Regions from separate parts of the Methylomonas sp. Kb3 genome, predicted to be linked through region 2. Evidence: riboswitches for the same ligand, from Rfam matches in the RefSeq annotation. Region 2 holds a riboswitch; each other region holds the start of a gene.
The links. A riboswitch is a leader RNA that binds a small molecule or an ion and turns the genes downstream of it on or off. The one in region 2 is predicted to bind cyclic di-GMP.
Positions count from the first base shown of each region.

Region 1 (3,260 bases), on a different contig from region 2:
TCGGCAATTGCCGTCGAAATATCCTTAAATAAACTGATACCTTCCAGCACCATTGTCGGGGTAAAACCATAATCGTGGGTGAGGTAGTAACTGATGCTCATCAGATAGGTTTTTTCTCTACTCATGAGCTTGATCAGCCGCTGCTTTTGTTTATCGTAGACATAGTAAGAGGTCAGCGCCAGCAGGCTCAGGCCAAAAAATTTCGTCCACAACAAAATATAAGCATCGTCTTCATAGAGCTTCTGACCCTTGTTCAAAATGGCATCGGTTTTATTCATATCTATCCTCGGTGAAAGTGTCGGGCATCTTAATTTAAGTTTGAAAATTTTGTGTTGGAAATATTGGATAGTGTCGTCATAACACAGCCGCCCGAAGCGCAATACCCTGTAAGTGCAAGACAGCCAAGAACCAAGCGGTGTTTTTTTAGCTTAACCAGTAGCTATGCCATGCCATCGGCTTAAATGCAAAAAATGCCTTCTCCACCTGGTGGCAAAGGCGATTAGAGGAATCAACCTTTTTCTGGGGCTGAGTGATTTTCGTCGGCAATTGGCAGATGACTAAAGCTCCGGCGAGGCTGGTCGTCGATTGCCGACGAAGTCATGATACGCATGAGAACGTTGGATTTTTATTTCGGAATTCGTTCCCAACCTTCGTTCCAGCACCCTGATTTTTAAGCACCCAGCTTGGTATATCACTACCCGAACTGATGACTTTTACCCCTACGGCGCAAACTCAAAGCTGCCGCCCAAAATCTCTTAAATAAAATAAGGGATATAACCCAAAATACGCGAAATAACACACCCTGCATAGCGTAATAGCCATCTAAAACCCCAAAAAACCGCCACACTTATTACTACTCCACCCTATCAAACAAAACAGCCTATCGCATTGTTTTATATGAACATAACCATAGAAAAACACTAGCAACCCTTGCTCAAATATATTTTGGCGCATGTTTTGCTTTATAAATAGTGCTGCACCCACCTGGGCGCAGCCACCAAGTCGCCACACTCGTCGCAAGGCGGGGCCGGAAAGCTGCGGATCTGATTCAGATAGTCGAGCTGCCTCTTATGAGCGGGTAAGAGAAGGGTCTAGCCGGTCGAGATTCATACACCGACAACTACCCATAGCGCTCGCTCACTGGTCAGGAATAGTTTGTTGTATCACCTGATTAGCTAAACCCGTTGTTTAACTCACTACGCAAGCAAGCCCGGTATTTAAAACTCTTTGGACTGTCTCTCTCGCAACCATAGCGTAGCGTGATCAATTCAGGAATATTGAAATACATAGCGGTTTTAAGGCTGTTCAAATTGCGCGGGAAGCCATCGGCCCAGCACTTACCGTACGCAAAGGACCGGAAAGTAAGAGGCTGACATCGCGGCATCCGGCGCAGGTGCGTTAGGCAACGACTCGCAAAGGGAATTGCGAAACATTGAATGTCGCCGGTAAAACCTACCGGTAAAAATCTTCGTCTTACTATGAAAGGAATTGAAATATGTCTGTTAACACGAAACATGCGCCTGCCTTGAAAAAGGTCGCTGCAACACTTGCTATTTCACTTTTAGGCCTCGGCAATGTACAAGCCGAGACCGTAAACGGCACCATCTATAAAACCGTCGACCCGGTTCACGGCGCCGGCACCACAATCGATTTCTACTCGTTCTCCTTGTCATCAGCTGCCAATGTGATAATCGATGTCCTGGCGAATGAAGGCTACGCAGCGGGCTGGGGCGCGCATCCCGGCGCGTATGTCGATATAAACGGCGACGGCGAACTGACACTGGCAGATAGCCAATTCCGCATTTTTCAGGACACAGTCTCACTGACTACCGAAATCGTCAGCGGCGACGACAGCCCAGCTTACACCATACCCGGCAATACCGGCGGATGGGCCGATGGCAGCTTGTTGAGCCGAGACTCCTACCTGGCTACTGCATTGGACGTGGGCAATTACATTATTGCTTTTGGCGATTACTCTCTAACCATCGAAGAAGCTGTGCTGGGCTTCAACAAGGGCGACACCATCACCGGTGCGACCGGCGTCAACCCGATAACGGGCGCCACCGGTCAGGATCATTTCGATTATCAAATTACCCTGACCGCCACCGACTACGTCACCGGAGCCAGCCTGCCTTTGACCATCACCGGCGAGGGTGTTAGCGCAGTGCCGGTGCCAGGGGCCGTTTGGTTGTTCGGTTCTGCATTAATGGGATTCAGTGTATTAGGCAAACGCCGCACCGCGTAACCCCGGCAAACAAGAGCGAAAAGGTCAGCCGACATCAGCTGTCGACTCACCCCTCGCAATGCATGTCTAAACCCTTTGGAGATGTCTATCTTTTGGCTGCCAGGCCCGAAATACTCAGACAAATCCAAATTAAACAGCAACTTAAATCTACCACAATCGTAAACAACGATGTGGTAGATATTGGAGACACTCAAAAATGAACATCGATTTACAAACTATTTTTAAAATCACCCTATCGTCCGCCGCGCTAACCCTTGCCGTTGCTCAACCTGCGACGGCGGCTTGGTCAGGCGCCGATAACACTCTCGAGCTGGGCACCAGCATCTCAAACCCTAGTTTTAATTCCAGCAATTTGGGCTTCGCGGGCAATCCGTCTCTGTCCAATGATGGTTGGGGCATGCAAGGTGCATTTACCAACTTCTATTTGAGCTCATCAGCCCAATCCGTGACTGTCGACGCGCGTTCGTCCGCCGCAAACTTTCCGGCCTTTTCAATTTTCAGAACCAATGTGGCTTATTCGGGTGAAACGGTCGGCGTCGATACACCGGCTGAGCTAACCGGCCAAATTCACAAATTTAACTCGGTCGGCCAAGCCGGCGATCCAGGCATTATGTGGGCAACCGGCGCGGACGGCATTGTCGAAACCCTGGGCTACGTCAGTTCCTCAAGCAAAAACTACGTTAACTCTTTCGGCGGCGTCATCGACTCCGGCGCCCACGATGTCAGTATCGACAATCTGTATGAAACCGGCGTATCCGGCACTATAGGCGTCACCGGCAACCCTGCTTTTGCCAACACCAAAAGATTCGCGACCTTGACACTGAACGACTTGCAAGCTGGCTGGTATGCCGTGTTCGTCGGCGGTGCAGACGTCCTCGGAAGCAGTGCCGGCATCTCTTTGAACATTTCCGCGTCGGCCGCCCCTTCTACCTACACACCGGCGGCGGTGCCAGTACCCTCCGCTGTCTGGCTGTTCGGCACGGCACTGGCCGGCTTTATAGGCAGAGGCAAACGC
Region 1 covers NZ_PIZT01000010.1:137,252-140,511, reverse strand. The annotation lists gene CWO84_RS07915 (hypothetical protein) at 1-278, opposite strand, end outside; cyclic di-GMP riboswitch class I at 995-1,069, shown strand; gene CWO84_RS07910 (hypothetical protein) at 1,496-2,245, shown strand; gene CWO84_RS07905 (hypothetical protein) at 2,442-3,260, shown strand, end outside.
Region 1: linked by a shared signal. The riboswitch ahead of CWO84_RS07910 (hypothetical protein) and the one ahead of CWO84_RS17345 (hypothetical protein) in region 2 are both predicted to bind cyclic di-GMP.

Region 2 (3,260 bases):
AATGGTCGCCGGTATTGGCCGGATTATAAGCATTGGACGTTGCCGTACTCCAAAACGTCGACAAGTAATAGCCCCCGGCATAAGGTGCCAGCGCATTCCGGTCCAGGTTCATCGTAAACGTACCGCCGGATGGCGCATTCAATGTCGCGGCGTCGGCGCTTGCTGAGGCCATCCCCATGCCGATAGCCAGTATGGCCAAAACGCGATAGCTGCGGTTTCTATTGATCTTCATAAAGTCCCTGTCAGCGGATGGTTAGCATAAACCCTCTCCCAACCGGAATAGACAAGCGACCGCAGTCGGCAGCATGCAGGCACGAAGAGGGATTTATTGCCGAAAGTCCGGGCCCGAAGCGAATCTTGGCGACCGCCCCAAGCCCAATTTGCAAGTTAAGCTACGACCAAGGCTTTTCTGCGACTTGCACCCAGCAAGCCCAGCAGACCGCTGCCGAACATCCAGACCGCCGCCGGTACCGGTACCGCCGATGGCGCCGTACTGGGCGCCAGACTAAACGTACCCACCACGGCATTGGTATTGGCGCCAACCAAACCGGCCCACAATCCGGTCCATTGCAAATCGCCGCTCAGCAGTAATTCGCCATTGCTGCTTAGCGACTCGGAGACGTTGGTCAGCTTCAAGAAATTTTGGTAGCCAAAACCGGTATCGTAGGTTTTGATATTCCAGGTGCTTCCGGTTTTTACCAGGCTAAAGTCGTAGGGCGTCAAAATGCCGCTGCCGCCTTGGCTGGTCAATAACCAGGCGCCGCTCAAACCGATTTGACCGACCGAGGTATTGCCGGCGTCCATCGTCGTGGCTTGTTCGGTACGGCCATAGGGACCGGCAGCCGGATAGCTGTTGGTCGTGGTGTTGGCGTTAACCGCAAACGACATCGCTGTGCTGGCGGTTGCCGATAGCGTCGTTCCGCCGGTGGTTGCGCCGGTGATACCCAGTAAATTATCGCTGGCACCCCAATGTTTCGCGACAATCCAGCCATTCGGATAGCCACTGCCAACATTGACCGATGCCGCCGCAAAAGCAGCATTGTTGATGGTAATGGTGGCATCGCCGCTGACTTGCGCGGCGCTGGCTGTAGCAGGCGCCAAAACGGCGGTCAATGCGCTGAAGGCGAGCAGGCCGGCGCTTACCCATTGAGTGCGGTTGTAGTGCAAGATTGTCATTTTTTATTCCTTAATAAATTACGGTTAAAGTTAATCTGCAAATCGCCAACCCGAATTAAGGGTCTTTAACTGGCAGGTAACCCGGCTGTCTTAATCTCCAAGACCCGTGGCTTTCCGGCTCCGTCTCGCGGCGGATGTGGCATGTTTGTCGCGGTCCTTACGACATCACTCTAAATCCCTGAGTGAGGTGCTCCTGAAAAACTCCTGTGGCAAATAGTTAACGACGGCATCAGTACTTGATTGAAAAACTTAGAAACCCGGCGCGGCCGGCTGCCGGCGCTACCCGGCCTTCGAAATAGCCGTAGGGCTGAAAATAATCCTCATCGCTGAGATTTTTGACCGTGGCCGCCCATTGGAAACGCCCGGTTTCGTAAGCCAACGCCGCGTCGAAGCTGTGGTAGCCGGCGGTTTTAAAGCGATTGTTATTGGATAAATAAGCGCCGGCGCGGGCGTACACGCCGAAGCCCAAGCTAAAACCTTGCAACTCAGTCTGCTGAAAACGGTAATGCGCCCAGAGCCGCCCGGCATCTTCCGGGACTTGAGCCAAGCGATTGCCGGCAGCCACCCCGGCTTTGTCGTCCATGAAGCGGGCGTCGGTATGCGCATAGTTTGCCAGCACGCTGAAGCCCTCGACCGGTTGCCAGAGCAAATCCATTTCGATACCGCGCGAGCGTTGCTGCCCTGCAGCGACCGAACGCCGCAGGAAATCGCTGCTGTCGGTGACCGCGACCTGGCTACGCTCGATTTGGTACAACGCCAGTTGGCCGCTGAATTGATTCGCAAAATTGAATTTCAGACCGGTTTCCAGATGATTCGACAATTCCGACGCCGGCGTATCGACGAAATTGACAAACGGTTGGCCGCGCATGCCTTCGCTATAGGAAATAAACCAGGAAACCTCGTCGTTTAGGTCGATCACGCCGCCGAGGCGCGGCAACCATTTCAGCGTATCCGTTGTGACATTTACCCCGGTTTGCGCGTTATTAAAATCGATACCCACCTTGCCCAACCTAAGGCCGGACAGCCAATGCAATCGCCGGTACAGCGTGCTTTGCCACTGCAGGTAAGCGCCGTAAGTGAGGTTTTCGATGAACTGATTTTCCCGGCCCGGACCGGGTACAGCATAAGGGTAGTCAAATAGCGGTGCGCGCAGATCGACCGTACCGACTCCCAAACCCAAGGCGCCGAAATCGCCCTCGATAAAGCCGGCATCTTGCAAACGGCTGTAATCCGCGCCCAGTAACAAATTATTTTCGCTGGGACCCAGCTTAAATTTGCCCTGCAAATTGCCCAATACGCTGCGTTCATGCTGTTGTTGAAACAATTCGGCGTTCACTAATGCCCAGTGCGATGCCGGCAACAAGGGTCGGTCCGCGACCAGGCCATCGCTGCCGAACAGGGTCTGAATTTTCTCGTCGAATTCAGCCTGCGCATAGCGCGCCTTCAGGTTTAAGCGCCAGCTCCCGGTGAGCTGCCGGTCCAGAGTAGCCCATACCGCATCGGCATCTGAATGGCTATCGGACAGATTGGCCGGCCCCGGGAACAGATCGGGCCGGGTAGCAAAATCACCAGCGATGCTGCCGGTGGCGGGCAAGCCCTGGTACTCCGGTTGCTGCCAACGCGACAGTTTGGCTTGGATCGTCAAACGGGTTTGGTCGTTATCGGTCAGCGTCAGGGCCGGGTTAAGGTTAAAACGCTGCGTTTCGATTATGTCGATGTTATGTCTGGCGTTGGTATATTCGCCGGTCATGCGCAACAAAATATTGGCGTTTAGCGGTTGATTGATATCGAAATACGGCTGATAAAAGCTGTGGCTGCCGATTCTAAAACCCGCTTCGCCGAAGGCTTTGGCCTGCGGCAATTTGGCAAGCAGATTCACCACCCCGCCCACCGGGGAGCCCGAGCCACCGCTGTAGAGCAAGGCGTTGGAACCCTTCAGCACTTCGATTCTGTCGATATTAATAGTGCTTTCCCGGTCACCGGGGTTGTAGTACTGGGTAAAGCCGTCCAGCAGTTGTTCGGAACGAAAACCGCGAATTAAGGTGCCTTCGATAACCGGACTATAGAGCGTATTGCGCGCCACT
Region 2 covers NZ_PIZT01000067.1:53,223-56,482, forward strand. The annotation lists gene CWO84_RS17340 (hypothetical protein) at 1-232, opposite strand, end outside; gene CWO84_RS17345 (hypothetical protein) at 388-1,176, opposite strand; cyclic di-GMP riboswitch class I at 1,249-1,327, opposite strand; gene CWO84_RS17350 (TonB-dependent receptor) at 1,406-3,260, opposite strand, start outside.

Region 3 (3,260 bases), on a different contig from region 2:
CAAGGTCTTGGACAGTTCGACCACAAAAAAAGCGACTAAGCCGGCGCTAAACACAAAACCAAACCACATACCGAATACATGCAGATTGAAATAACGCCGGTCGTTCATCAAATGCATTTGCAGGCTCATTTCCGGCGTCATCTCCGTCATCGCCGGATGGGCCATGTGCGGCTCGACAGCCGGCAAGGGTACGTTGTAGGCAATCAGCACTGTATAAACACAGGATGTAATAATCACCATATTCCAGGCATAAGCCTGCGGCAGCATGATGGCAGTTACAATCAAAGGCAGCAGAAACACCCAAATGATCGGGTTTGACGCGCCGCCGGTCAAATAAAGTAAATAGGCCAACGCCAGTACATCCATGCATATTTGCGAAAAAATCTCGTGCTCGGTAACTTCTTCCGGCGTCCTCAGCCGTAGCCAGGTGTAAAGATTAAGTATGGAAATCGCAAAAATCGCCAGCCACAGCTGGTTTTGCGGCAAATTAATACCCAGGCCGTTTACCGCAATAAACACCGCCACCGTAACGGCAAACAGCATCAAATTTCTAAGAATGTATAACCAACGCAGGTTTTCGCGAATGGATATTTCGGCTTTAGGCAGAATGTGTGAAAGCATAGAAACAACACTAAATTGAAGAAAGCATCGCCGCTAGATACTACCGCCGCTTGCTTAAGAAGGTGGAAAGCCGACCAAACCTGGAAGGCGGCCACCCAAGTATTTAATCGACTTTTGATAGCAACCTTCACTCCAACCACTAGGTGCCAGAGCAAATACGGAATCAAGCTCGCCGCTTACAAGATCGAAAGATAATCTACGAGCTGATCTTTTAGGAACAAGCGTCACGATCTGACAAATCATGCCCTCCCAAAAAATAGTGCGGCATATCACGCACCAGCCAAACGCCAGCCGCCGTTTTTATCCACCCATCTCATGCTCAGCCAGTACCAAAACGTCATAGGCAGCATCATCGCAAACCATTCCCAATCGTCGATCAAAAATAATTTGGCAACCCAGCCATTGCCATCGAAATAGAGCGGCCAAGGCACACAGTAAAGAGTAAAAACAATACTACTCCAGATCAACAGTAACGCGCCTTTGCGGGTTTCTATACTGGACAGGGCCAGGAACACCCACAGCGGGGTTTTATCGGTTTTTTGCATACATCTCTCCACTGAAAAATCTCGTGCCAACCCAATGAGCGGCGCAACAACCTAACAATAAACGACTAGAAAAGAAAGAAATTCCTGATCAAATCCACCAAAACAAACTTCACCACCAAGCGGGGATTATTTCCCAGCAATTGAACTGTGTTATTTAAAATAAGCGTATGAGCTATTTCGCTGAATTTCGCCCGCAGCTCACTCATGCCATCCCAGGAAAAATAAGCAGCAATACAATGATATTTATATATTTTATTAAGTTGGCCCACTATTCGCTGTAACTAGTGTACTTGCTTCGTGGTTTGCTTTCCGAAAGGCGGTTAGTAGGTCTCTATCCCTGCCATGTCTGCCGCCGGCGGAATGAGTAAATCTCTGAAAGCAAGCATTGCCACACCCGTCGTGAGGCGGGGCCGGAAAATCACGGTTCTTAAAAAACGATTTAAAGAAGGCCGGATTGCCCCCATGCGCGCCATGGGCGAGGGCAAAGTTTGGCTCGCTGCTGTTGGTCAAGTTTTGTCAGTTTCGCTGTTACCTTTAATTCCAATAACAAAAGAGGACGATCATGATCTTTCATAAAACGGCTATAGCAGCTATTTTGACAACTGGCCTGGCGGCTGTTTCCAGCCAAGCGTTCGCGCACTCTTACTACAACCTGACCGGCGCGGGCACAGTAGCCTCCGGTAACTCCGCTATCGGCTTCGGCATAGCCAACAGCATCAACGGCACAGACGGTGTATCTGCAAACTCCAACGGCACCAATAGAGTCGCTAACGGTACCAACGTTTATACGGTCGGCGACTTAAACGCTAACACCTTAATTCCGGGCACAGGTACCGCGGCTGAGACAGCCACAGAAGTAGCAGGCAACCTGCCCTATATGTGGTATTCAGGTCAGCATACAACAGCTACAGGTTTCACCAAACGCGAATTACATACGGGCTCCAGCGCTACAGACAACGATGGCGCACTGACAGCAAATCTTATTAACTCAAACCCTAGTTTCGGCACCAATACTATCGGTAGCTTGTGGAAAGCTTACTCGGACAAAAACGGCGGCACCAACGCCGCCACCTGGGGCACCATCATGGCCGATCTGCCAGCTGATGGCGACCATCCTTACTTAGCGGTAGCAGGCAATTCGGCATCAACCGGCCTGGGACTGGACTACGGCTTGATTCATATTAGCTGCGGCGCAAACACAGCAAGCGCTAACTGCGCCAGCGCGGGCAATATCAAAACCACCATTACCGTGAAAAACGACGCCGATTACAGCCAATTTAACGGCTTATTGGACGTGGCCCTGTATCGCAATGTGGACAGCAGTTCCACATCTGACCGTAACGCAGCTGCCACAATCGGCGAAACGGGCCTGCAAGGCTCAAGCTTGGGCGAAGCTATCTGGACAGCCAGCATGAGCAGCACTTCCGACACCTTGTTCTACTCGTTTGTGTTCGACCAAGCCGAGTGGAATGCCACAGGCACACCCGGGCTGCACACCAATGGCTTTTATACCTTGGTGGTCGGCGCGCACGGTGGCGGCGCGCTCGATGGCGTAACCTACGACGTACTGGTTACCACTTCGGCAGTGCCTGTTCCAGGCGCAGTCTGGCTGTTCGGCAGCGCGATGGCCGGCTTGATCGGTTTCGGCCGCCGCAAACAAGCACTAGCGGCTTAATTACCCAGCGGGGTTGCCGCCAAACAACGGCAATCCCCTCACCAAGCGCTGTTTAACAACAGGCTTTAGCTCATATATTTAATTCGATAGAGATCCAAAATGACTGCAAACTTAACCTTTAAGAAACTAGCATTAGCCGGCGCCATGGGCGCGTTAATGTCAATCAGCGGCATGGCTAGCGCTCACGTAACCTACAATTTAGCTTCCGGAGATCCCTTACCAGACGGTTCTGCCGCAGGCCCATGGTCGGCCGGCGATCCAGGCTATATTGGCAATTTGCCCGCCACCTGGGTAGCGATGATCCACAATGACGGCGGCGTTGCCAACTCGCAAACCGCCAGCGGCCACGGCATAGGCATGGGCGCCAAAGCTTATAAAGACGGCGCGACAAACTGGGGGCATACCGCCGATTACGGTTT
Region 3 covers NZ_PIZT01000068.1:127,452-130,711, reverse strand. The annotation lists gene CWO84_RS19470 (ATP-binding protein) at 1-621, opposite strand, end outside; gene CWO84_RS19465 (hypothetical protein) at 891-1,166, opposite strand; cyclic di-GMP riboswitch class I at 1,544-1,628, shown strand; gene CWO84_RS25030 (hypothetical protein) at 1,729-2,841, shown strand; gene CWO84_RS19450 (hypothetical protein) at 2,941-3,260, shown strand, end outside.
Region 3: linked by a shared signal. The riboswitch ahead of CWO84_RS25030 (hypothetical protein) and the one ahead of CWO84_RS17345 (hypothetical protein) in region 2 are both predicted to bind cyclic di-GMP.